Regions from separate parts of the Kocuria arenosa genome, predicted to be linked through region 1. Evidence: riboswitches for the same ligand, from Rfam matches in the RefSeq annotation. Region 1 holds a riboswitch; each other region holds the start of a gene.

Region 1 (4,674 bases):
CGCGGGCGACGACGGCGCGGCCCTCCCGGCGCTCGGGCGACCGGTTCTCGTAGCGGTCCTTGAGCTCGGCCAGGTCCACGGGGGCCTTGGACCAGTAGAGCTTCTTGGGCTCGAAGAACACGACGGGGTCGTCGGAGTCGATCGCCTCGCGCAGCATGAGGTAGGCGTCCTCGACCGTGGCGGGGGTGAAGACCTTCAGGCCCGGGGTGTGGGCGTAGTAGGCCTCGGAGGAGTCGCAGTGGTGCTCCACACCGCCGATGCCGCCCGCGTACGGGATCCGGATGACGATCGGCAGGCGCACGGCGCCGCGGGTGCGGTTGTGCATCTTCGCGATGTGCGAGGCGACCTGCTCGAAGGCCGGATAGGCGAAGGCGTCGAACTGCATCTCGATCACGGGGCGCATCCGGTTCATCGCCATGCCCACGGCCATGCCGGCGATCCCGGACTCGGCCAGCGGGGTGTCGAAGCACCGGGTGCGGCCGAAGCGCTTCGTCAGCCCGTCGGTGATGCGGAAGACGCCGCCGAGGGTGCCGACGTCCTCGCCGAAGACGACGACGGCGTCGTCGGCGGCCAGCGCGTCGGCCAGAGCGGTGTTGAGCGCCTGGGCGAAGGTGGCGGGCCTGACCGCCCGGGCCCCGCCGGCCGGGGCGGGGGCGTGCAGGGTGCTCACTGTCCGGTCTCCTCTCGGGCGAGCTCGGCGGCCAGGAACTGCTCCTGCTCGGCGAGCTGCGGGGTCTGCTCGGTGTAGACGTGACGGAACAGCTCGAGCGGGTCGATCTCCACGTCGGCGTTCATGCCGTCGCGCAGCACCGTGGCGACGTCCTCGGCGGCGGCGGCGATGCGCTGCTCCGCCACGTCGTCGAGCACGCCCTCGGCGCCGAGGTAGGCGCGCATCCGCGTCACCGGGTCCTTGGCGATCCACTCCTGCACCTCGGCGTCGTCCCGGTAGCGCGTGGCGTCGTCGGCGTTGGTGTGCGCCTGCATGCGGTAGGTGTGCGCCTCGACGAGGAGGGGCTCGGACTCGGAGCGCGCCAGGTCCACGGCGCGGCGCAGGGTGGCGAGCAGCGCCACGAGGTCGTTGCCGTCCACGCGCTCGCCGGCCATGCCGTAGCCGACCGCCTTGTGGGCGAGGCTCGGGGCCGCGGACTGCTGGGACAGGGGCACGGAGATCGCGTAGCCGTTGTTCTGCACGAAGAACACGACCGGCAGCTTGAACACGGCCGCGAAGTTCAGGGCCTCGTGGAAGTCGCCCTCGCTGGTGGCGCCGTCGCCGCACATCGCCAGGACCACGGTGTCCTCGCCGCGCAGCTTGGCGGCGTGGGCCACGCCCACCGCGTGCAGCAGCTGGGTGGTGAGCGGGGTGGACTGGATGCCCACGCAGCGCTCGTACGGGTCGTAGCCGCCGTGCCACTCGCCGCGGAAGATCGCCATGACCTGCATCGGGTCCACGCCCTTGGTCATCACCGCCACGGTGTCCCGGTAGGTGGGGAACAGCCAGTCGCCCTCCTCGAGGCACAGGGCGGCCGCCACCTGGCAGGCCTCCTGGCCGTGGCTGGACGGGTAGACGGCCATCCGGCCCTGGCGGACCAGGGCGGAGTTTTGGTCGTTGACCCGCCGCCCGACCACCAGCTTCTCGTAGGCCTCCAGCAGGACGTCCCGGGCGGGCAGCGGGTACTCGTGGCCGGGGCCGGTGCCCTGCTCCTCGGGGGCGAGCAGCCTCCCGCTCGGGTCGACCATGCGGATCTCGCCGCGGGCCGGGAGCATGTACTGCTCCGGCGTGATGCCGAAGGTCTGGGAGGCCCGGAGGATGGGGTCCCCGGGGGTCTCGACGGTCTGGCTCATGGTGTCCCCTCGGTCGGTCCCCGGTCCGCTCGCGGGCCCGGGGAGGCAGGAAGGCTGGTGCAGCTCTGTCTCCCCAGTATGGGAACCCGGCATGGTTCGTATCCACAGAACCGGGAAAATGCAGAAGACTGAGACAGACAGTGCACTGTGCGTGGACGAAATGTTCTAGTGTGGCGTGGAGCACACGCATTCGTCCGGCGCGTTCCGGACGCTGCGACCGACCCGCCGCGAAGGAGCCCGCCGTGCCCTCGACGCCCGTGACGCTGGACGAGACCGACCGGAAGATCCTCGCGGAGCTGTCCCGGGACGCCCGGCAGTCGGTGACCGCGATCGCCGCGGCCGTGCACGTCTCCCGCGCCCACGCCTACGCCCGGATCAACCGGCTCCGGGACGAGGGGGTGATCCTGCGCTTCAGCACCGTGATCGACCCGGTGCGGGCGGGCCTGCAGGCCTCCGCCTACGTGACGCTCAAGCTCCAGCAGAACACCTGGCGGGAGCTGTGCGCCCAGCTCCGGGCGATCCCGGCCGTGCACCACATCGCCCTGGTGGGCGGGAACTTCGACGTCATGCTCCTCGTGCGGGCCGTGGACACCGTGCACCTGCGCCAGGTCATCTTCGAGCACGTCCAGCAGCTGCCCGGCGTGGTGGACACCCAGACGTTCCTGATCTTCGAGGACATCGACACGCGGGCCTGACGCCCGGGCCCGGCACGTCCGCCGCGCACGGCCGGCGTCATGAACCGTCACGGTCGTCATCTTCCGTCGCGGAGGGACACCCACTACCTCTGCGCATAGTGTTGTTCCAGCTTCACGAGACGTGACCGCCAAGCTCCGACTTGGTCACGCACCAACCCCATGCTCATTGGGTGGTTCGGATGAGGAAGCGGCCTGCATCTTCCGCGGCGTGCCCACCGGGCCGGCGCGGATGACCGGTGCGGGTAAGAGCAAGCGCACAGGAGCAGCGCCATGTCCACCCCCGTGACCGACCACGACCTCGCGACCCGGCAGATCCACGCCGGCACCCACGACCAGGTCACCCAGCGCACCCTGACGGTGCCGATCTACCAGACCGCGGCGTTCGAGTTCCCGGACTACGAGGCGGCCCGGCAGATGTTCGCGCAGACCCGGGCGGGCTTCACCTACACCCGCACCGGCAACCCCACGGTGGCCGTGCTCGAGCAGCGGATCAGCGACCTCGAGGGCGGCGCGGGCGCCGTGGCGACCGGCTCCGGGCAGTCCGCCGTGGCCGTCGCGCTGCTGGCACTGCTCGGCCAGGGCGCCGGCAAGCACCTCGTGGCCTCCGAGAAGCTCTACGGCGGGACGGTGGACCTCCTCACCGACTCCTTCGCGGACTACGGCATCGAGGTCTCCTTCGTGGACCCCACCGCCCCGGGGGCGTGGGCCGCGGCCGTGCGCCCCGACACCCGCGCGTTCCTGCTCGAGTCCATCGGCAACCCCCTGGCCACCCTCCCGGACCTGCCCGGGATCGCCGACGTCGCCCGGGCCGCCGGGGTGCCCGTCGTCGTCGACAACACCCTCGCGTCCCCGGCCCTGTACCGGCCGCTGGAGAAGGGTGCCGACATCGTGGTGCACTCGGCCACCAAGTTCCTGGGCGGGCACGGCAACGCGCTCGCCGGGGCGGTCGTGGACGGCGGGACCTTCGACTGGTCCGCGCGGCCCGACAAGTGGCCGCAGTTCACCCGGGCCCGCGCCCGCTGGGGAGGGCTGAGCCTGGTCGACAAGTGCGCCGGGGCCAGCCCCTACCTGCACCTCGTCCGCGCCAAGTACGTGCACGACCTCGGGACCACGCTGTCCCCGTTCAACGCCAGCCAGATCCTGCAGGGCACCGAGACCCTGGACCTGCGCGTGGCCCGCCACACGGCCTCCGCGCTGGAGGTGGCCGAGTTCCTGGCGGAGCACCCCGCCGTCGCCCGCGTCCACCACCCCGGCGTGCCCGGGGACCCGGGCGCCGGGATCGCGGTCCGCGACTTCCCGCGCGGGACCGGCTCCGTGTTCTCCTTCGACCTCGCCGCCCCGGACGACGCCGTGGGCCCGTTCATCGACGCGCTGCGGCTGTTCAAGCTGGTCGCCAACATCGGCGACACCCGCAGCCTCGTGGCCCACCCGGCGGCGATGACGCACTGCCGCCTGACCCCCGAGCAGCGCCGGGCCGGCGGGATCGCCGAGACCACGATCCGGCTGTCGATCGGCCTCGAGTCCCCCCAGGACCTCGTGGCCGACCTCGGCCAGGCCCTCGACACCGTCGTCGCCACCGTCCAGACCTCCCGGAAGTGAGCACCGCCATGACGTCCTCCACCGAGACCCGCACCCGCCACCGGGGCTTCACGACCACCGCCGTCCACGCCGGCCAGGAGCCCGACCCGCTGACCGGGGCGGTCATCCCGCCGATCTACCAGACCTCCACGTTCGCCCAGGACGGGATCAACGTGCTGCGCGCCGGGCACGAGTACAGCCGCGGCTCCAACCCCACCCGCAGCGGCTTCGAGGAGCAGCTCGCGGCCCTGGAGCGCGGCGAGCGCGGGTTCGCGTTCGCCTCGGGGATCGCCGCCGAGGACGCCCTGCTGCGCGCGGTGCTGCGCCCGGGCGACCACATCGTGCTCGGCGCCGACGGCTACGGCGGCACCAACCGGCTGATCACCACGGTCCTCGCCCCGTGGGAGATCGCGCACACGCCCGTGGAGATCACGGACCTCGACGCGGTCCGCGCGGCCGTGCGGCCCGGCGCCACGAGGGTGCTGTGGCTCGAGACGCCGTCCAACCCGCTGCTCGGCATCGCCGACGTCGCGGCCTGGGCGCAGCTGGCCCGGGACGC
Region 2 (4,674 bases), on a different contig from region 1:
GGTCCGTCCCGGGCCGGGCACCCCGGCCCGCCGGAGGCGCGGGACCGGGGACGCCGGCTGGGGGATACTGGGGCCATGACGCCCCCCGCCTCCCCTCCACGCGCCCGCCCGACGCCCGAGCTGAGCGCGCTGGCCGCCGCAGGTCCCCGCAGGATCAGCGTCCTCGGCTCGACCGGCTCGATCGGCACCCAGGCGCTCGACGTCGTGCGGGCCGCCCGCGGGCTCGAGGGCGCGGCCCCGTTCACCGTGGTCGCCCTCGCCGCCGGAGCACGCCATCTCGAGCTGCTCGCCGACCAGGCCGTCGAGACCCGCGCCGCGGTCGTGGCGACCAGCGGCACCGGTCAGGACGCCGCCCGGCTGGCCCGTCTGATCGCGGAGCGGGCCGCGGCCGCCGGGGCGGCGGGCTACCGCCCCGGCATCGAGCACGGGCCCGGTGCGGCGTCCGCGGCCGCCGCACATCCCGGCGCGGATCTCGTGCTCAACGGCATCACCGGCTCCATCGGGCTCGCCCCCACGCTGGCGGCGCTGCGGGCCGGGCATAAGCTCGCGCTGGCGAACAAGGAGTCGCTGATCGCCGGCGGCGCCCTCGTGAAGGCCGCCGCCGCGGCCACCGGGGACCCGGACGCCCTGATCCCCGTGGACTCCGAGCACTCGGCGCTGGCGCAGGCGCTGCGCGGCGGCACCGCCGGAGAGGTCGACCGGCTCGTGCTGACGGCCTCCGGCGGACCGTTCCGCGGCCGGTCCCGCGCGGAGCTGGAGTCGGTCACGCCGCAGGACGCGTTGCGCCACCCGACCTGGGACATGGGCCTGATGGTGACGACGAACTCGGCGTCCATGGTGAACAAGGCCCTCGAGGTGCTCGAGGCCCACCTGCTCTTCGACGTCCCCCTCGAGCGCATCGACGTGGTGGTCCACCCCCAGTCGGTCGTGCACTCCATGGTCCAGTTCGTGGACGGCTCCACCCTCGCCCAGGCCTCGCCCCCGGACATGCGCCTGCCCATCGCCCTCGGCCTGGCCTGGCCCCACCGGGTGCCCGGCGCCGCCCGGCCGTGCGACTGGACGCGCGCCACGGAGTGGACCTTCGAGCCCCTCGACCCGGTGGCGTTCCCGGCCGTCGAGCTCATCAAGGCGGCGGGGGAGCGGGGCGGGACCTTCCCCGCCGTGTTCAACGCGGCCAACGAGGAGGCGGTGCACGCCTTCCACGACGGCCGGATCCGGTTCCCCGCCATCGTGGACACGGTCGAGGCGGTGCTGGGCGAGCACGACGACGGCGGCCCGCTGGAGCTCGAGGCCGTGCTGGCGGCCGAGCGCTGGGCCCGCCACCGGGCCCGCGAGGTCCTCGCCCGCTGACGGGACGGGAGCCGCCCCCGCCGCACGTGCTAGTGTGTCGGGCGGATGACGAGTCCCAGCGCGAAGCCCTGGCTTGCTGGGCGGCAACCCTCTCCCGTAGTGGGGTGCCCCAGGTGAACCATCCGGCACCGGCCATCGACGGCCGGCGGCAAGTACGGTCCGACCGCGCACGCGCCCTCCGGCGCGCCCTCGACCGTGGCCGCCGGACCCACGGCGCCGGTCGAGACCTCGGACACCCCGGACCCACGGAAAGGCACCACATGCGATCGCAGCGCCTCCCCCTCCTCGCCCTGGCCACGACCCTCGGCCTCACCCTCACCGCCTGCGGCGGCTCCGGCGGGGAGTCCTCCGGCGAGGGCGCCCTCGCCGACGGCAAGGTCACCATCGGCGTCGTCGGCTCCCACCCGACCCACGACGTCCTCCAGCAGCTGGCCGAGGAGCAGGGCGTCACCGTCGAGTACGTCGACTTCTCCGACTACAACCAGCCCAACCCGGCCACCGAGTCCGGCGACGTGGACATGACCTGGTTCCAGCACGTCCCCTTCCTCGCGGACTACAACAACTCCGCCGGTGGCTCGATCACCCCCATCGGCTCGACGTCGATCTACCCGCTGGGCCTGTACTCCAACGAGCACGACTCCGTGGAGCAGTTCCAGGAGGGCGACGAGATCGCCGTGCCCAACGACGCCGTGAACCTCTCCCGGGCCCTGCTCGTGCTCGAGTCCGCCGGCCTCGTCGAGCTGACCAGCGACACCCTCATCCCCACGGAGCTCGACGTCGACACCGAGGCCTCGAAGGTGCGGGTCACCCCGGTCTCCGCGGAGCAGACGGTGCTCTCCCTCGACTCGGTGGCCGGCTCGGTGATCAACAACGACTTCCTCGCCCGCGCGGACATCGACCCGAAGTCCGCACTGGCCCAGGACGACCCGGAGGCGGAGGGCTCGCGCGCCTACGTCAACCTGTTCACCACGACGGAGGAGCTCGCCGACGACGAGACCCTCCGGCAGGTCGCGGACCTCTACCACGAGCAGGCCGTGATCGACGCCGAGATGCAGGAGACCAAGGACACCGCCGTGCCGCTGCAGCTGGAGCCGGAGGAGCTCCAGGAGCTGACCACCCGCTACCAGCAGGAGCTGAAGGACCAGGAGCAGTGAGCGCGGCGGTCCCCGCCGGGCCGTCCGCCACCGGGCGCCCGGACGAGGTGCTCGTCTCCTTCCGCAACGTCTCCAAGACCTTCCGCACCGGCTCGGGGCGCGCGGCGCGCGAGGTGGTGGCGGTCGACGACGTCAGCCTCGACGTCCGCCGCGGCGAGATCTTCGGGGTGATCGGCTACTCCGGGGCGGGCAAGTCCACCCTCGTGCGCCTCATCAACGGGCTCGAGCCCGTGTCCTCGGGGTCCCTGACCGTGGAGGGCTTCGAGGTGGCCGGGCGGCGCGAGACCGAGCTGGCGCCGGTCCGGCAGGAGATCGGCATGATCTTCCAGCAGTTCAACCTCTTCACCTCCCGCACCGTCGCCGGCAACGTCGAGTACCCGCTCAAGCGGGCCGGCTGGCCGAAGGAGGAGCGCCGGGCCCGGGTGGCCGAGCTGCTCGAGTTCGTGGGCCTGTCCGCGCGCGCCGGCAACTACCCGGAGCAGCTCTCCGGCGGGCAGAAGCAGCGCGTGGGCATCGCCCGCGCCCTGGCCACCAGCCCGAAGCTGCTCCTGGCCGACGAGTCGACGAGCGCCCTCGACCCGGAGACCACGCAGGAGGTGCTGCAGGTGCTGCAGCGGGTCAACCGGGAGCTGGGCATCACGATCGTGATCATCACCCACGAGATGGACGTGGTCCGGGCGATCGCCGACCGCGTGGCCGTGATGCAGGACGGGAAGGTCGTGGAGCACGGCTCCACCGTGGACATCTTCGCCCGGCCCCGCACCGAGACCGCCCGCCGCTTCGTCTCCTCCGTCCTGCACTCGGTGCCCGACGCCCGCGAGGTGGAGCGGCTGCGCCGCGCCCACCGCGGGCGCCTGGTGATCGTGGACGTCGGCGACGGCGTGGACATCGGCGGGGTGCTCTCCGACGGCGCCGCCCGCGGTGTCCGCTTCACCATCGCCTACGGCGGGATCAGCGTGCTCCAGGAGCAGTCGTTCGGGTCGCTGACCTTCGAGCTGACCGGCGAGGACACGGACGTGCAGGCCGTGGTCGACGCGATGTCCCGCATCACGACCCTGAGAGAGGTGGCCGCGTGAACGACTGGTCCGTCCTGGGACCCGAGCTGCTGTCCGCGCTCGGGGAGACCCTCTACATGGTGGCCGTCACGCTGCTGCTCGCCGGTCTGCTCGGCCTGCTCGTGGGCGTGGGCCTCTACGTCACCCGCCGGGGCAACATCCTGGAGCACCGGGCGGTGCACGAGGGCCTCAACCTCGTGGTGAACTTCGTCCGGCCGATCCCGTTCATCATCCTGCTCGCCGCGCTCGGACCGGTGACCCAGGGAGTCGTCGGGACGCGGCTGGGACCCAACGCGGCGATCTTCGCGATGACCATCGGGGCGATGTTCGCGGTGGCTCGCATCGTCGAGCAGAACCTGATGAGCGTGGACCCCGGCGTCGTCGAGGCGGCCCGTTCGATGGGGGTCTCCCGGGCCGGGATCATCACCACGGTGATCCTGCCCGAGGCGCTGGGCCCCCTGGTGCTCGGCTACACCTTCCTCGTCATCGGCATCACGGACATGTCCGCGATGGCCGGGGCCATCGGCGCCGGCGGCTTGGGCGACTTCGCCCTGCGCCTGGGCTACCAGCGGTTCAACGACGAGGTCACGTGGGCGGCCGTCGCCGTCATCGTGGTCCTGGTCCAGCTCGTGCAGGTGGTGGGCAACCGGCTGGCCCGCCGGATCCTGCGCCGCTGAGGCGTTCCGCCCGGCGCCCTCCGACGGCCGGTCGCCTCCTCCGGGAGGCGACCGGCCGTCGTCGTGGCCTGGTGCGCCTGCCACGCACCGTCCAGGATGGTGGTGCAGACTGGTCCTCGCCGTGCCGAGCGCACGGCCCCGTCCCCGGCGCCCGCCGGGGACCCTCGACGATCCCGGGAGGTCCGACGGATGGGCGTCGTGCTGTTCCTCGTGGGCGTGCTGCTGGCCGCCGTCGCCATCGCGGTCTCCATCGCCCTCCACGAGATCGGCCACCTGGTGCCGGCCAAGCTCTTCGGCGTGCGCGTCACGCAGTACATGGTGGGCTTCGGGCGCACCGTGTTCTCCCGCCGGCGGGGCGAGACGGAGTACGGGCTCAAGGCGGTCCCGCTGGGCGGCTACATCTCGATGGTCGGGATGTACCCGCCGCCGCGCGCGGGC
Region 3 (4,674 bases), on a different contig from region 1:
TCATAGTCCCGGAGGTAGGAGGAGAAGTTGTTCCCCACGATCCCGCCGATGTGCACATTGGACAGCGTGTCGAGGATCTGCACGTCGAGGACCTCGATCAGGGGGAACACCGCGTCGTCGCCGTCGGCGGCGAAGTGCAGGTCCACGGAGACGATCTCGATCTCCACGGCATAGCGATCCCGGCTGGGATTGTCCCAGTGGGCCAGGTCGTTGAAGCGACTATTGATCATTGTCAGGGTGTTTCGGAGGTTCTGCCGACGGTTCTCGCCGCGGGCCAGGTTCGCGAAGTTCGTCGTGCCTCGGGAACTGGACGACGGGCAGTAGTCCTCATCGAAGCGGGTCGTGCTGATACCGAACGTGAAGTCGTTCGTCCTGGTGGTCTGATGCATCGATTCCTCACTGTGGACCGAGGGCCTGCCTCCCAGGTCCGTACTCATCTCGAACGTCCTTCCCTGCTGCTCGTGCACTGCCCTCCCGAAAGTCGCCTCAGTCATGCTCCTGGCACCCCCGGCGCTGCCCAGACGACGTCGATCCGGGCCTCCGGGCTGCCGATTCCCCGGGCCGCGGCGGTGACGCGGCGCTGACCGGTCCGGGTCGGGTTGGACCCCCGGCTGCACTCGTGGCCGCCGCGCAGCACGTTGATGCCGTCCTGCACGAAGGTGCTGGTCTGGTACATCGGCGGCACGACCGCCCCGGTCAGCGGGTCCGGTGCCTGGCCGGCGTGCACCGCTATCGTGTTGAAGCCCCGACGGGCCGTCGGCGCAGTGTCCGTCTGTGCTGTGTCGTTCAGGAGGGTCATCTCAGCGCGCCTCCCCGGTCAGGGCCGAGGCCGGTACGGTGGCCAGCGCCCGGTCGAGGTCGGCGATCAGGTCCTCGGGACACTCCAGTCCGATGGACAGCCGGATCGTGGTCTCAGTGATGCCCGCGGCCCGGCGTTGGTTGGGGGTGAGCCGGCAGTGCGTCATGGTCGCCGGGTGGCTGACCAGGGAGCGCACGTCCCCGATGTTGGCCACGAGCTGGAACAGCTCCAGAGCGTCAATGAACGGGCCGATGGCCTCGGGGCCGGCGGCCAGGTCGAAGGAAAACACCGAGCCGGTGCCGTGCGGGAAGTCCCTCTCGGCGAGGGCGGCGCTGGGGTGTCCGGGGATCGCCGGGTGGTGGACGCGCCCGACGGTGGGGTGCCGGGCCAAGTGCTCGGCGACCGTTCGCGCGGTCTCCTCCTGCCGGGCGATGCGGACGGCGAGGGTCTCCAGGCCCTGGATGAACTGGGCGGCGCTGGCCGGGGCGAGGGAGGGGCCGAGGTCGTGCAGGAACTTGCTGCGCGCCAGCGCCAGGTAGGCGCCGCGGCCGTGCCGGTCGATGAGTGCCTGTCCGCCGTAGCGGGCCTTGGGCCGGGTCAGTTGGGGCCACCGCTCCGGGGCTGCGCCGTAGTCGAAGGTGCCGCCGTCCACGATCGCCCCGCCGAGGACGGCCCCGTGCCCGCCGATGAACTTCGTGGCGGAGTGCACCACCACGTCGGCACCATGTTCCAGTGGCCGGTACAGGACCGGCGTCGCCAAGGTGCTGTCCACCACGACCGGGACCCCGGAGGCGTGGGCGATGTCCGCCAGCGCCGGCAGGTCCGGCACGGTGGCCAGCGGGTTGGTGATGGACTCCAGGAAGAACGCGCGGGTGTCCGGCCGGATCGCCGCGCCCCAGGCCTGCGGGTCGGCCGGGTCGGCGAAAGTGACCTCGATGCCGAAGTCGGCGAAGGTGTCCGTCAGCAGGTCCACCGTCCCGCCGTAGAGCTGGCTGGAGGCGACCAAGTGCTTGCCGCCGTGGAGCAGGGTCAGCAGGGACAGCGCGACGGCGGCTTGTCCCGTGGCGGTGCCGATGGCCCCGATCCCGCCCTCCAGGGCCGCCAGTCGGTTCTCGAACACGGCGACCGTGGGGTTGCCCGTGCGGCTGTAGGTGAACCCGGGGGTCTCCAGCCGGAACATCGAGGCGGCCGTGGCGTGATCGGGGAAGCGGTAGGCCGCCGTCTGGTGGATGGGCACGGCCACCGGCCAGTAGGGGGCCTCGGGCTCGTAGCCGGCGTGGACCTGTTGGGTGGCGTGGTGATTCATTCGATCCTCCATCGGTCCTGGCGGTAGCACCGTGCCCGCCGGTCCCGGTGTCCCAGGGTCGGCTGACTGGTTGCTGCGGCGTCGTCGAGCCAGATCTCTCGGCCGCTCTGGATGGTGTGGTGCGCTCATCCCACTCGATGGACGGCTCTATAGTCCAACGGACGGTGGGGTCGGTTGTCACAAAACCACACGTCGGGACATCTTCGGGCCGGGCGGTCGCGCTCGGCCGACGTCGGGCCGGGTTTGTGACAGGTTGTGACGGCCGGCCGCCCGGCCCTCATCGTGGGCTCAGTGATGTCCCGGCGGAAGACCAGGGCGTCGTCGAGGGCGTTGTGCGCGGAGAAGATGACGCCCGCCTGGGGGTGGCGTCATCAACGGCGTGGTGAACGGCGTCAATTGGATCCCGGGAGCCGTGCACGGAGCCATCGGATTCGTCCTCCACCACCACAGGAGGGCTCTCCCCGGCCCCGCTCTTCGACCGTGGCAACCCGCGGCGTATGACCAACCCCTATCGCACTTCGTGAGCCTGGTAGGTGTGGTTCGGCTCGGCCGTGGCCCTCAGGATTTGGGCCTCAGTGTTTCCGGTCGGTGCTGATCGCCAGGGCCACGGCGGTGGCCGCCAGGGCGAGTGCGGCTACCAGGGCTGCCGGCCAGGTGGCGGGATGAAGCAGTACGGTGGCGGGTGCCGCGAGCAGGGCGGGCACCAGGATGAGCCCCCGGCTGTAGCCGATCAGCTGGGCTACGGGCACCGGTCCCAGGGGGGTGTCGATCGGGGGCTGGGTGTGGTCCGGTTCCGGGGCCAGAGCCCGGTAGAGGCCGACCGCGCCGATACCGGTCCCGACCACGGCACCGAGAAGCATCAGCTCTCCCCAGCTGGTGCCGGCCGCGAGCCCGGCCAGCAGTGCCACCGCGGCCAGGACCGCGGCGTTGAGCGCGCACGGGACCACCAGGTGCATCAGGGCGGCTGCGGTGGGGGCGATCGGGAGGTTCCGTTCGGCGGCGGCCCCGGCGCGCAGATCGGCCAGATAGGCCGTGCCGCGGCCCAGGCCCCGGTAGCCCACCAGCAGCAGCGCAGCCCAGCCGGCGAGCACCATGGTGTGGGCGAAGGCGTCCAGCAGCACCACGGTCAGCCCGAGGTCCACGGCCAGCCCGGCCCGCCACCGGCTGGTCCGCAGGGCGGTGAGCGAGGCGAACAGCACCACCGTGCGCGGCCCGGACACCCAGCCCGGTGTGCTCCCCGGCAGTCCCCGCACCCCGGTCACCGTGGCCGGGGCCAAGGCGGCGGTCAGGTCCTGGGCCGACAGCAGGGACACGGCGTTGCTCAGGTGCCGGGTCCGCGCCCCGGCCGCCCGCAGCTGCACCCCGTCCAGGGTCCGGGCCCGCCGCAGCGCCCAGACCCAGAACAGCCCGGCCACCACCGCCAGTGCGCCTGCGACTGCCCCGGCCCACAGGGGCGGCACGACATCCCAGCGGCCGGTGGCCCCGTCCCGGGTCCCGGACAGCACGACCAGGACAGCCCCCAGGGCCAGGAACCAGCCCGCCCAGGGGCGGGACCGCGGCGGCGTTCGCGCCCCGCCGGCGGTCTGGGCCCAGACCGCGACCCCGACGGCGCTGACCCCCAGGCCGGCCCAGCACACCAGCTGCGCTACCGCTTCCCACCACGGCATACCCCACCCGGCCGTCAGCCCGGTGCCCCGCAGCAGCAGCAGGCCGGTGCCACCGAACAGCGCCCCGGCCGCAGCCGCCACCCACAGCATCCGGCGCACACTGCGGATCGGTTCCTGCGCCCCGGCCCCGGGCAGCGGCAACACCCATACCGCCCGCTCCGGGGACACCCCCACCGGTCCCAGCCCGCGCAACAGGTCCACGGCACCGACCCAGGCCACCCCGAGCAGCACGGCGACTCCGAGCACCGGCGCCCCGGCGCCTACCCAGGCGGCCGCCGGGCGGTGCAGCATCCCGCCGGGGGAACCGGCGGCCACCAGATCCGCCAACGAGGCCCCGAGACCCAGGACCGCGGCGACCGCCCAGGCCACCAGCACCACCGTGACGAAGAGCCCGGTGTACGCATCGACGAACCGATCCGCACCTCGAGCCCGGCCTCGGGTCCGGGCGCGGGCTGCTCGCAGGAACACCTCGATCTCGGCGGCCCCGGCAGGCTTCACGCCGGCACCGGCCGTCACGACTGGCCCTCCCGTTGCGGAGCAGGCACGACCGGTGCCAGGGCACCGCTGGAGTCGATGGTCAGCACGGTGGTGCCCACCGTGGCCGCCAGCGACGCGTCGTGCGTGGCGATCAACAACCCCGCCCCCGACTGCCGGGCAGCGACCAGACGATCGGCCAAACGAGCACGCATCAGCGCGTCCAGGCGCTGTTCGGGCTCATCGAGCACCAGCAGCTCGAACGGGCGGATCAGTGCCGCGGCCAGCAGCGCCCGCCGGCGCTGCCCCGAGGACAGGGCGAACGGCGAGGCGTCCACCCGGTCCTGTAGCCCGAACTCGGCCACCGCCTCGGCGGCCACCACCGGGGCCTCGGCCACCCCGTGACCGCGCAGCACCAGTTCCAGGTG
Region 4 (4,674 bases), on a different contig from region 1:
ACGCGGCGGCGTTGACGCCGATCAGCCCCGGCAGCGACCGGGAGACCCGGTACGCGCCCACGAACCCTCCCAGGGCCACGGGGACGAGCGGGAAGACGGCGGCCGCGGCCGGGCTCGCCGAGACCTCCCCTCCGCCGAACAGCAGCGCGGCCGCGGCGCCGAACGCGGAGTAGGCGGCCAGGCCGCTGAGGTACGGCTGCCAGAACTGGCCCTCCCAGCAGGCGCGCGCCAACCGACTGCCGGCGTGCCACGCGAGCGCGAACGGGACCAGGGTCAGCCCGAGCGGGACGAGGTTGAGCGTCCCGCTGGTCGCGGGCAGCCCCGCACCCGGGTCCAGGGCCACCTGGAGCGGTGTGAGGTGGGCGAGCAGCCACACGTGACCGGAGAGCACGAACCCGCCGGTCAGACCGAGGGTGTCGAAGCCGTCGGCGAGCCACACCATGAGGACGCTCAGGAGGACCAGCAGGTAGGACACCACGGCCACGGAGCCGAGTTCCAGCACGCCCTGCAGCCACAGCGGCATCGGCACACCCCTGCGGTCGGGGCGTGCAGCGGGGGAAGAAGAGCCAAGGGAGTTCATCACCGCCCATCCTCCCACGCCCGCGCGGCGCCCCGGCAGAGGCTTCACGGCGCCTTCACCGGCGGGCCACGCCCCGCTCGCCGTCCGGTCGCCCGGTCCGGGCAGGCTCGGGCCCATGAGAGTCGCCGTGGTCGCCGAGCAGTTCCTCCCCCACCTGAACGGAGTCACCCACTCGGCGCTGCGGGTCGTCGAGCAGCTGGTCGCCGGGGGGCACGACGTCGTCGTCGTGGCGCCGTCCTACGACCCCGCGCCGCTCGGGCGCCTCGCGGAGGAGGTCGTCGAGGACCTCGACGGGGTGCCGGTGCACCGGCTGCCCGCCGTGCCGCTCACCGGCTACCCCGCTGTGCGGGTGGCCGGCGGGACCGTGGCGCGGGTGCGCCGGCAGCTGGAGCGCTTCCGGCCGGACGTGGTCCACGTGGCCTCCCCGTTCGTGCTGGGCCGCCGGGCGATCCTGGCGGCCCAGCAGCTCGGGGTGCCGTGCGTGGCGGTCTACCAGACGGACGTGCCCGGCTACGCGGCCAAGTACGGGGCGCCGTTCCTCGAGCAGCTCCTGTGGGGGCACGTGCGCTCCATGCACAACCTCGCGACGCTCACGCTCGCGCCGTCCACCTCGGCGGTCCGGCAGCTCACCGAGCACGGCGTCCGGGACGTGCACCTGTGGCGGCGCGGGGTGGACACCACCCGCTTCTCCCCGCGGCACCGGGACGAGCAGTGGCGGCGGGAGGTCGGCGGCGGCCGGCGGATCGTCGGCTACGTGGGCCGGATCGCACCGGAGAAGCAGGTCGAGGACCTCTCCGCGGTCGCGGACCTGCCCGGCACGCGCCTGGTGGTCGTGGGCTCGGGGCCGGAGGAGGACGCCCTGCGCCGCCGGCTCCCGCAGGCCCACTTCACCGGCCGCCGCAGCGGCGCGGACCTCGCGCGCATCATGGCCTCCTTCGACGTGTTCGTCCATCCCGGCGAGTTCGAGACGTTCTGCCAGACGATCCAGGAGGCCATGGCCTCCGGGGTGCCGGTCGTCGCGACCGGCCGGGGCGGGCCCCTCGACCTCGTGGACCGGTCCCGCACCGGCTGGCTCTATCCCCCGGGCGACCTCGGGGCGCTGCGCGGTCACGTGACCGATCTCCTGGGCGACGAGGCGAAGCGGGCCGCGTTCGGCGTCGCGGCGCACGCCGCGGTCCAGGGCCGGACGTGGGACGTGCTGGTCGGGCAGCTGCTCGAGCACTACGAGAGTGCTGTGGCGCTCTCGGGGCAGGGGCGAGGCCGGCGCCACCGCCGGGCCGCCTGAGGGCTACCGCCGCGCGGGGGACGCGTCCAGCACGGAGGCCCCGGTACCGGCGTACCGCCCCGGCTCCGCGGTCAGCACGGTCAGCCCGTGCACCAGGGCCGTGGCGGCGGTGAGCCCCGCGAGCGGGTCGGCCGCCCCTGACGCGCCCAGCGCGCCCCAGGCCCGGGCCACGGCGGCGTCGACCGGCAGCACCCGGCCCGGGAAGCGCAGCTCGAGCTGCTCCGCCCACAGCATCTCGTCGGGCCGCTCGGCGAGCAGCTCGCCGAGCACGGTGGCCGGGAGGAAGAGCCGCCGGTGACCGTGCCGGCGCAGGACCTCGGCCAGCTCGGGGCAGCGCTCCGGGGTGCGCACCCCCAGCAGCACGGAACGGTCCAGGAGGAGGTCCACGGCGACGGGCCTCAGGCCGCGGCGGCGAGCTCCCCGCGGGCCGGAGCCAGCAGGAAGTCCACGAACTCGGCGCGGATCTGCACCACGCGGGCGTAGTCCTCGAGGCTCATGGCGGAGGCGCTGATCGCCGGGACGCCCGGCGTCGGGTCGTTGGGGACGGAGTCCCTCGGTGCCGGGACGCTCGGGGAGGCCTCGGAGGCGCCCGCGCGGGCGACGGCAGGGTGGCGGGGGTCGGACATGACCGGGATCCTTCGTGCGCTCTTGCTCGCACCGGGTACCGCTGCTGCGGCGATGCGAGCCGCTTCGTCATCCGAACCACCCGTGAACATGGGGTTGGTGCCCGGTCAAGTCGGAGCTTGCCGACCGGGTCTCTTGAAGCTTCCTCCATTGAACCACACCGGCGGAACCGCATCTGCGCGCGGCGTCCCGGGGGATTCCGGGGCCACCCTCCTGTGCGCCGGTCTTCCCCGGAGCGTCACCGCTCCGACACCTCGACGACACATCGATGCGCTGGAATGGGCCTCGAACAACCGGGGACGGCGCCGGCGACGGCCCCGAGCATTACGCTTCGGTGACACAACTCACGACTCGCCTGTCGTGGTGTCGGAGCAGCGGGGTAGCCTGAACCTGCTTCTCGAGATGCGGCGTCCACGTGCTCGACCGGAGATCGACGATCCCCGACGAGTCCGGGAAGGGGCTCCGACCCGCTGCGCGCCAACCCGATGTTCCCGGGTGGATCGGATGACGAAGCGGCGGGCAACGCCATCGGATGCCTGCAAGAACGTCAGGAGAAAACATGACCATGTCCGAAGAAAGAACAGCCATCACCACCGACCAGCGCGAGGAGTGGATCGACGTGACCGTCACCGCCCTCCCCGATCTGCACCTCGTCCGGCTCACGTCGACCGACGGGGACGTGCAGGAGTACCTGAGCCCTGAGGCCGACGACCTCGCCGCCGCGGCGGAGCACACGGAGGGAACCGCGCAATGGTGCGCCAAGTACCGCCAGCTCCTCGTTCCCGGAGCCCTCGCGGCGACCGGACGGCACCCGTTCTTCAAGCTCCACCCCTCATCCCTCCCGATGTCGGCCTAGCCGGCGGACGGGACACGACGGAGGCCGCAGCCCAACGGGCTGCGGCCTCCGTCGTGCGAGGGCGGAACCGTGCGGGAGCGGAACCGTGCAGGGTTGGAACCGTGCGGGGTCGGAACCGCGCGAGGACGTGCCACGGTGCGGAACGTCCTGCCCCGGTGCCGGGTGGCCGGTGGCGTACGACGACAGAACCGCCGGCGGGCGGAGCCCGACGACGGTTCTGGAGGATCAGCGGGCCGGGGCCCGCGGGGATCCTTAGGAGATGACGTTGATGTTCGCAGCCTGGGGGCCCTTGGGGCCGTCCTGGGTCTCGAACTCGACGCGGTCGTTCTCGTTCAACGAGCGGAAGCCGTTCGAGTTGATCGCGGAGAAGTGGGCGAAGACGTCCTTGGAGCCGTCCTCGGGGGTGATGAAGCCGAAGCCCTTGTCAGCGTTGAACCACTTGACGATACCGGTAGTCATGGGAGACCTGATCCTTCATGAGATGAACGTTTCCCGACGTTCGAGAAACACAACAGTTGTGATGCATGGAAAACGTCTTCTCAGAAAAACTGCTGCACCCGAGTGGGCCGAACTGCTTGAAAGACAAAAACGAACCTCAACAACTGCGAACCACTCTACACGAGATCCGGCGCCCTGCCACCCGGGCGGTGCCGGGGCCCCGCCAGGAGCCGCTCAGGCCGGCGAGGCGCCCAGCTCGATCAGGAGCACTCCGCCGACGATGAGGGCCACCCCCGCCGCCGTCACCCAGGTGAACGGCTCCCGGAACAGCAGCCGGCCGGCGAGCGCCGTCAGCGCCACCCCGGTGGCCGACCAGATCCCGTAGGCGACCCCGAGCGCCATGCCCTCGGCCAGGGCGAGACTCAGGCACGTGAACGCCACCAGGTAGCCGGCGACCACGGCGGCGTACCAGCGGGGACGGCCCCGGGCGGCCATCCGCAGGGAAAGGGTCCCGGCGACCTCGGTGAGGATCGCGACGGTGAGGAAGAGCCAGGCCATCAGCCGCCCCGCTCCTTCCGCCGGGCAGGGCTGTGTGAGCCGATCTCCACGCAGAGCACACCGGCCACGACCAGGCCGATCCCGGCCAGCACGGCCGGGCTCAGCTGCTCGCCGAAGGCCACGGCCGCCCCGAGAGCGGTGAGCACCACCCCGAGGGCGGCCCACACGCCGTAGGCGACCCCCACGGGCGTGCCACGGCCCAGCACGGCCGCCAGGAGGGCGAACGCGGCGAGGTAGCCGGTGACGACGAGGGCGTACCAGGCGGGCTCGTCCAGCGCCGCCTTCAGTGACAGCGTAGCCGCCACCTCGCAGAGCACGGCCGCGATCAGCAGC

What was found. Region 1 has a riboswitch for S-adenosylmethionine ahead of ACFYE3_RS16350 (O-acetylhomoserine aminocarboxypropyltransferase/cysteine synthase family protein). Riboswitches for the same ligand answer to the same signal wherever they lie in the genome.
Region 2: another riboswitch for S-adenosylmethionine. It lies ahead of ACFYE3_RS11620 (MetQ/NlpA family ABC transporter substrate-binding protein); the one in region 1 lies ahead of ACFYE3_RS16350 (O-acetylhomoserine aminocarboxypropyltransferase/cysteine synthase family protein).
Region 3: another riboswitch for S-adenosylmethionine. It lies ahead of ACFYE3_RS08910 (O-acetylhomoserine aminocarboxypropyltransferase/cysteine synthase family protein); the one in region 1 lies ahead of ACFYE3_RS16350 (O-acetylhomoserine aminocarboxypropyltransferase/cysteine synthase family protein).
Region 4: another riboswitch for S-adenosylmethionine. It lies ahead of ACFYE3_RS09320 (nuclease PIN); the one in region 1 lies ahead of ACFYE3_RS16350 (O-acetylhomoserine aminocarboxypropyltransferase/cysteine synthase family protein).

Annotation. Positions count from the first base shown of each region.
Region 1 is NZ_JBHZTA010000011.1:67,356-72,029, forward strand. Features, by position in the region: gene ACFYE3_RS16335 (alpha-ketoacid dehydrogenase subunit beta) at 1-670, opposite strand, end outside; gene ACFYE3_RS16340 (thiamine pyrophosphate-dependent enzyme) at 667-1,842, opposite strand; gene ACFYE3_RS16345 (Lrp/AsnC family transcriptional regulator) at 2,085-2,537, shown strand; SAM riboswitch class IV at 2,648-2,769, shown strand; gene ACFYE3_RS16350 (O-acetylhomoserine aminocarboxypropyltransferase/cysteine synthase family protein) at 2,808-4,136, shown strand; gene ACFYE3_RS16355 (cystathionine gamma-synthase) at 4,145-4,674, shown strand, end outside.
Region 2 is NZ_JBHZTA010000006.1:80,691-85,364, reverse strand. Features, by position in the region: gene dxr (1-deoxy-D-xylulose-5-phosphate reductoisomerase) at 76-1,350, shown strand; SAM riboswitch class IV at 1,395-1,511, shown strand; gene ACFYE3_RS11620 (MetQ/NlpA family ABC transporter substrate-binding protein) at 1,611-2,504, shown strand; gene ACFYE3_RS11615 (methionine ABC transporter ATP-binding protein) at 2,501-3,580, shown strand; gene ACFYE3_RS11610 (methionine ABC transporter permease) at 3,637-4,236, shown strand; gene ACFYE3_RS11605 (M50 family metallopeptidase) at 4,426-4,674, shown strand, end outside.
Region 3 is NZ_JBHZTA010000004.1:119,741-124,414, forward strand. Features, by position in the region: gene ACFYE3_RS08900 (DUF1852 domain-containing protein) at 1-389, opposite strand, end outside; partial or broken gene ACFYE3_RS08905 (PLP-dependent transferase) at 563-799, opposite strand; gene ACFYE3_RS08910 (O-acetylhomoserine aminocarboxypropyltransferase/cysteine synthase family protein) at 801-2,105, opposite strand; SAM riboswitch class I at 2,111-2,223, opposite strand; gene ACFYE3_RS08915 (hypothetical protein) at 2,678-4,270, opposite strand; gene ACFYE3_RS08920 (ABC transporter ATP-binding protein) at 4,285-4,674, opposite strand, start outside.
Region 4 is NZ_JBHZTA010000004.1:202,053-206,726, forward strand. Features, by position in the region: gene ACFYE3_RS09305 (cell division protein PerM) at 1-523, opposite strand, end outside; gene ACFYE3_RS09310 (glycosyltransferase family 4 protein) at 696-1,865, shown strand; gene ACFYE3_RS09315 (PIN domain-containing protein) at 1,869-2,252, opposite strand; gene ACFYE3_RS09320 (nuclease PIN) at 2,264-2,491, opposite strand; SAM riboswitch class IV at 2,505-2,630, opposite strand; gene ACFYE3_RS09325 (hypothetical protein) at 3,049-3,345, shown strand; gene cspE (transcription antiterminator/RNA stability regulator CspE) at 3,598-3,804, opposite strand; gene ACFYE3_RS09335 (DMT family transporter) at 4,018-4,341, opposite strand; gene ACFYE3_RS09340 (DMT family transporter) at 4,341-4,674, opposite strand, start outside.